3 regions of the Shewanella sp. FJAT-51649 genome follow, and region 2 is predicted to be linked to each of the others. Evidence: predicted binding sites of a transcription regulator. Region 2 holds the regulator's gene; each other region holds the start of a gene.
What was found. The regulator MetJ, encoded in region 2, represses methionine synthesis genes. The targets are predictions, from matches to a motif close to TAGACGTCTAGACGTCTA.

Region 1 (2,272 bases), 270 kb from region 2:
AACGCCTGTCGACCCGCTGCAAGCCTTGCTCAATAGCCAAACAATTTCTAAGGAAAAACTGCTGCAATTGCTCGATGCCGAGCTGTACCGCCTAAAACAGGAAAACAGCTATTTCGAAATCCTAAGAACCAGCGAGTTGCAAAAATTAGAACGCCAACGTTACTGGCAACATAAAGAAAAAGATGATCCTGAATACATCAGCCAACTCAATAAAATTAACGATCATTTTAATGGCTTAACCTCGAATAACACTCAGGCGATACAGCAGTTATCCGACCGGAAAACACAAATTTCCGCCGAAACCGAGCCAGATGAAGTGAAATAAAAACCTTAGCTTTCGAGTTTAGAGAACAAAAAGCATCCTATAGCCGTTTCCCACCTAAAAATGACACTTAGCTTGATATAAACCGACTGAAAATGGCAAATAAAGAGTGAGATACTTCTATCGTGCACACGACTCTTTTATGAGCAACCCAACAAAATTGCCCTCTTCTCTCTAAATCAACCGCAGAAGTATGCCGACAATCTGAGTTTTCAGCTCTGTAGCCTCAATGAATACCACTAAATAGCGTTGATAAATCGACTTAGCCTTAATATGATCACCTAAAAAATAAAAAATCCCCACTAAGGAAGCCTTAGAGGGGATTTTTCGGTAAGTGTTTGGGCCTAAGCTTGGCCGATTAGTTTTGCGATTTGTTTATCCTGAACACGGGACAAACTGATTAGTGCGACAATGGCCCCTATCAAGGCTAAAAACATATCCGATTGGGTATCCCACACATAACCTTGAGTACCTAAGAAGGCCTCAGCGCCTTCGCCCGTCGCGGCGGCCACCCACCATTCAATCAGTTCGTAGAAGGCGCTGAAGGCCAACACAAAGCAGGTGACGAGAAAGGCACACCAGGCTCCAGGTTTAACGGCTTGATTACGTAGCATAATCTCACGGGCTAACATGGCCGGAATAAAACCTTGGGCAAAATGCCCGACCTTGTCGTAGTTGTTACGCTCGGTCCCCATCCACTGGGCAATCGTGTCGAACAGTGGCACTTCGGCATAGGTATAGTGCGCGCCAACAAACAACACACAGCAATGCACTAGCACCAAAAAATACACTAAGGGCGTCAGCGGAAAACGCTTGCGGGTAAAAAAGAGCAAGGGCACGGCCACTAATGCTGGCAAGGCTTCGAGCCACCAAGTGAATGGATCTGCGGGTTTTATCGCCGACCATATTAAAACTGAGAGGTAAATACCGCACCAAATGATTTTGTTATTCAATGTTCCTTCCTCTTATGCGATATTGTTCTAATTCTAGAATATTAACTTTAGCCATCTAGCCCTCCACAGTGAGCAAAAAAAGTGCTACTTTGGAAGGCCAAGGTTGTCAGCATATCACACAGAACTATTTCAATTAATTAGAGGGTACCCATATCATGGCGAAACATTCGCTGGACAAGGATAAGATCAAGATCCTGTTGTTGGAAGGCGTCCACCAATCTGCGGTCGATGTATTTGAACGTGCTGGATACACCAATATCGAGTATCACAAAGCCTCCTTAGGTGATGAAGCCCTGCTCGAGTCCATCAAAGATGCTCACTTTGTTGGTATTCGTTCCCGTACCCAATTAACGGCTGAGGTATTGAAGCGTGCCGAAAAACTGATTGCGATTGGTTGTTTCTGCATCGGTACTAACCAAGTGGATCTGGCGACCGCCGAATTGCTCGGTATCCCAGTATTTAACGCACCATTCTCTAATACTCGCAGCGTGGCTGAACTGGTATTAGGCGAAATCATCATGCTGATGCGCGGTATCCCTGAACGTAATGCTATCGCTCACCGTGGTGGCTGGATGAAGACGGCCGCTGGCAGTTACGAAGTCCGTGGCAAAACCTTAGGTGTGATAGGTTATGGCCACATCGGTACACAGCTCGGTATCCTAGCTGAAACCTTAGGCATGCGCGTGGTGTTTTTCGATATCGAAGACAAACTGCCATTAGGCAATGCCCAGCAAATCCATTCGATGGAACAGTTACTGGCACAGTCCGATGTGATCAGTTTGCACGTCCCTGAGACGGCGCAAACCAAAGATATGATCAGCACCGCCGAATTTGCCGCCATGCGTAAAGGCAGCATATTTATTAACGCCTCACGCGGTACTGTGGTCGATATCGATGCCCTAACGGTCGCCCTTAAAGAGCGTCACCTTGCGGGTGCGGCCATCGACGTATTCCCCGTCGAGCCACAATCGAATGATGATGAATTTATCAGCCCATT
Region 2 (2,272 bases):
CTTGGTCTTGTGTTTATCCACATTCCCCACCAGTTTGCCCGCCACTAAATAGCCTAAAAAGACCGAGGGCAGCAGCATCAGGGATAACCATAAATGCTTAACTTCGAGTAGGCCCGTCACCCCAAGAATGACTAGGGCTATGGTCGAGCTGAAGATAAAGAAGGCCGAGAGTGCGGCGCGAAATTTTGAGGCATCCTTACCCGCTAACAAAATCGCCATCGGCGGACCACCAATGGCGGCAATATTACCGAAGATCCCCGATACCACGCCCGCGCCAAACAGAGTCGCTTTATTCACTGGCAGGCTGAATTTATACAGGCTCAGCACCACGGCGACCGCCACAATGCCAGCAATCGCCAGACCAAGAATCGGCTGCGGCGCAAAGAGCAACAGGCTGGCACCGATAAAACCTCCGGGCACTCGACCAATCAGCGCATATTGCAAGCCGTTGAATTCTAAATGGCCGCGCTCACGCAGTAGGGTGAGCAGGGCGATGGAAAAACCCATCACAATCACTGGGGCTGGCACTAATTCGGGGTCGACAATATACAGCAGCGGACTCGCCACCACAGCAAGACCAAAGCCAATCAGACTCTGGGTGAGGGCACCTAAAAACACAATCACAGACGCAATGGCGAGCGTTTGTGGATCTATCAAGGAGAACATAGGATTCCATCAAAAACAAAATAGGGATCGTTACTCTAACCCATCAGGCAAGATGAGTATTAACGATCCCTAATAATTAGTTACGGCAGGATTATGGACGCCTGAGCGTTATTCCATATCTTCCCACTCGATCCCCATTTCGTCCATCAACCGTTTCGCTTCGGCGGGAATGCTGTCTGGGCTATCTTTCGACAGATCGGCATCATTAGGCAGAGGCTGGCCGGTGTAGGCATGCAAAAATGCTTCACACAAGAGTTCGCTATTGGTGGCGTGGCGCAGGTTGTTCACCTGACGACGGGTACGTTCATCCGTGAGGACTTTTAGCACTTTGAGCGGAATAGACACAGTAATTTTCTTTACTTGTTCATTCTTCTTGCCATGTTCAGCATAGGGGCTGATGTATTCCCCATTCCATTCAGTCATTGACTCACCTGTTATAACGCTAAATTCGGGGCAGATTTTAAACCCTTACAGATAACAGTCAAATTATTGCTACTATTTCTTAGTGATTGCAAACAGATTTCTTTATGTTTAGACGTCTAAACGTCTTAACGCCTATTGACGATGCCACTGGGCTTAGGTACATTTAGACGTCCAGACATCTCTTTGCGAACTTAGGAGTTCCCGATGACCGCAGGCAAATTAGTGACCGAACGTCAATTAGCCACATTAGCAGTGCGTCAGGGTATCGAAAGCGATACTCAGTATGGCGCTGTGGTGCCGCCAATTTACCTGTCGACGAATTACGCCTTCGATGGTCATAAAAATCCTCGCGAATTTGATTACAGCCGTTCCGGCAATCCTACCCGCAGCATCTTAGGTGATGCCCTAGCTAAGCTGGAAAAGGGCGCAACTGGTGTGGTGACTTGCACAGGCATGGCGGCCATTACCTTAGTGACTACGTTGCTCGGCCCCGATGATTTATTGGTGGTGCCCCACGATTGCTACGGCGGTTCTTACCGTTTATTCACTAACTTGGCTAAAAAGGGCCAATTTAAACTGCTGGTGGTCGATCAAACCGACGCCCAAGCGCTTGAGCAAGCCATCGCCCAGCAACCTAAGATGGTGTGGATTGAAACCCCTTCTAATCCTCTGCTGCGAGTCGTCGATATCGAAGCTATCGCGAAGGCGAGCCACGCCGTGGGCGCTTTAGTTGTGGTGGACAACACTTTCCTCTCGCCAATTTTGCAGCAACCACTATTACTGGGTGCCGATATCGTTATCCACTCCACCACTAAGTACATCAATGGTCACAGCGATGTGGTGGGAGGCGCAGTGATCGCCAAAGATCCTCAACTCGGTGAGACCTTACATTGGTGGTCGAACACCTTAGGCTTAACGGGGTCAGCTTTCGATAGTTATCAAACCCTGCGTGGTCTGCGTACCTTAGCCGTGCGTATTCGTGAGCACCAAAGCAATGCCCAGCGTATTGTGGACGTGCTGACGAGCAGCCCTGTGGTGAGCAAAGTGTATTACCCAGGCCTTGCGGATCACCCCGGCCATGCCATTGCTGCCAAGCAACAAAAAGGCTTTGGCGCTATGCTGAGTTTTGAGCTTAAGGGCGGCGAGGCCGAAGTGGTCGCCTTTTTAGATGCCTTAAGTTTAT
Region 3 (2,272 bases), 1.7 Mb from region 2:
AACTAGCGAACATCTGGCGCGACTGAAGGGATCAGGCAAATCACAGTGCGATTGCCGATGGGCACCTTAGCATTGGGGAAGACAATCGCTTCAAATTCCTGTTCAACTTTAATTTCCTGCCCACCCTCTCGGGCCAATACAAAGCCTTTCGGGAAAGCTCGGAAGTTTTCGACATCGGTCGCGAAGGTAAATTCAAAATCATCAAAATGTTTGTTAATCACCCGGCACACTTGATACAGATTTACCTTATCCGCTGAGAATGGCTCAAGCGCTAAGGGTTTGTCTGTGATAAGGCGCATAAACATCTCTTGGGCGGCAATAAAACGCGTCATATCGTTTTGCCCCATGGGATACACCTTACCTAATTCAATGGTAAAGGCATCGGCGCCATACTGCTCGGAGGAAAAATAACTGAAGGTCGTCGTCGGCTCATGGTGAAATAACACAGTATCCACGCCACTTGCCGCTAAAAACATGATTTGCTCGGCGCTATAAGCACGGCCGGGACGATAAGGATAAATCGCAAACTTTTCGTGTTTTGACGCACGCATCGCCGTGTGTAAATCGTAGTGAATTCGCTGGCGCCCTGCGGCTGCGCCGTTAAAGAAGCGGTCGACATAGGCTTCTAATTTTTTCGCCCGCACCCGCTCAGGATTCACTAACCCCGGTGGATTTGAATGCTCGCCACTAAACAGACGATTCATGTTTTCGTCGATAATGCGAGTGCCATTATTAATCGCTAAAGGGTTGCCAATAATAAACAGCGTGCGTTGTTTGGCGATGATTTTTTGTTGGAGAAGCTGTTTGATTAAGGTATTGCAGAGTTCGATGGGGGCGGTTTCATTACCGTGGACACCGCAGGAGAGAATGACATCCTTACCTTGGGCTTGTGCTGGCTCAAAAACGATGACGCCCGTGTCCCACACTTCGACTCGAGTATGTTCCCCTAAGGTGAAACTAAACTCATCACCGAGGGTTTGCGGATTGGCGAGGGTCAGCGCGAGAAAATCCTTCGAATCTAACAGAGCTTGTAACACAGAATTCTCCTTATAATAGCGTGTTAAAGACGGGATTTATGGCAATAACTACCTGTTTCATTGCACTTATCGCTACCCGCCTTAAAAAGCGCATCCATACTAACACAAGTTTTTGAGCCGTTACTCTGTCATTCTGGTCAAACAAGCGCATTTCACGGCAAAACCACAGCATCTTAGCCACATTTGGCCGACATAGGATTAATTTTGTCGACACACTTGCTTTTAGGCATGAGTTTTATCACAATCCTTAGCCATCTAGACTTCTATCAGGATTTATCATGGCGTTAGCAACTTTCGGTGCCGGCTGTTTTTGGGGCGTGGAGTATTTCTTTAGACAAGTCAACGGCGTGAGCAACGCGACCTGTGGCTATATGGGTGGCAATAACGAAGCGACCACCTATGAGGAAGTCAAAAAAGGTAAGACAGGCCATGCTGAAGTCGTGCAAGTGGAGTTTGACCCTGCGATTGTCAGCTACGACGAGTTATTGGATGTGTTTTGGAAGAACCACAACCCCACCACACTCAATATGCAGGGCGGCGATATTGGCACTCAGTATCGCAGTACCATTTTCTTCCATGACCGTGAGCAAAAAGCCACGGCCGAAGCCTCTAAACTGGCCTTTGCCCGCTCGGGCCGTTGGGGATTGCGCCACATCGTGACTGAAATTGTGCCTTTACAGCAATTCCATGTGGCCGAGGAATATCATCAAAACTATATCGATAAGAACAACTTACCAAGTTGCCATCTCGAGTACTGATCATAACCTGTAGCATCCGAGTGAGTGGCTTCTGCCGCTCATCGCTGCAAATAAAAACGCACTCATAGGATTTCCATGAGTGCGTTTTTTATCTGTAAAAAATGCTTAAACGTTAGATCAGGCGCTAAGCGCCTTATCAATCAAGGCTTGTGCGTCCTTAATGATATCGGCAAGATGCTGCTCACTGATAAAGCTCTCACCGTAAATCTTAAATAACGCCTCAGTGCCCGACGGTCGCGCCGCGAACCAACCATTGGCCGTAGTCACTTTAATACCACCTATAGAGGCATTGTTACCTGGGGCATGGGTTAATACGGCATCAATTTTCTCACCCGCCAGCATAGTGGCGTTTAAGGTTTCAGCATTAAGCTTGGCAAATTTGGCTTTGTTCTCAAGACTAATCGGACTGTCGATACGCTTGTAGAAACTTTGACCGAACTGCGCCACTAATTCTTGATGGCGTTGCCCCGGCGTCTT

Region 1: a site for MetJ is predicted at 1,324-1,341, ahead of serA (phosphoglycerate dehydrogenase). Genes of this name have one in related genera too.
Region 3: a site for MetJ is predicted at 1,286-1,303, ahead of msrA (peptide-methionine (S)-S-oxide reductase MsrA). Genes of this name have one in related genera too.

Annotation. Positions count from the first base shown of each region.
Region 1 is NZ_CP080411.1:3,913,277-3,915,548, forward strand. Features, by position in the region: gene K0H59_RS17210 (DUF4124 domain-containing protein) at 1-325, shown strand, start outside; gene K0H59_RS17215 (DUF2238 domain-containing protein) at 667-1,275, opposite strand; gene serA (phosphoglycerate dehydrogenase) at 1,431-2,272, shown strand, end outside.
Region 2 is NZ_CP080411.1:4,181,558-4,183,829, reverse strand. Features, by position in the region: gene K0H59_RS18290 (sulfite exporter TauE/SafE family protein) at 1-666, opposite strand, end outside; gene metJ (met regulon transcriptional regulator MetJ) at 775-1,089, opposite strand; gene metB (cystathionine gamma-synthase) at 1,312-2,272, shown strand, end outside.
Region 3 is NZ_CP080411.1:2,503,135-2,505,406, forward strand. Features, by position in the region: gene astE (succinylglutamate desuccinylase) at 3-1,037, opposite strand; gene msrA (peptide-methionine (S)-S-oxide reductase MsrA) at 1,316-1,795, shown strand; gene pgm (phosphoglucomutase (alpha-D-glucose-1,6-bisphosphate-dependent)) at 1,913-2,272, opposite strand, start outside.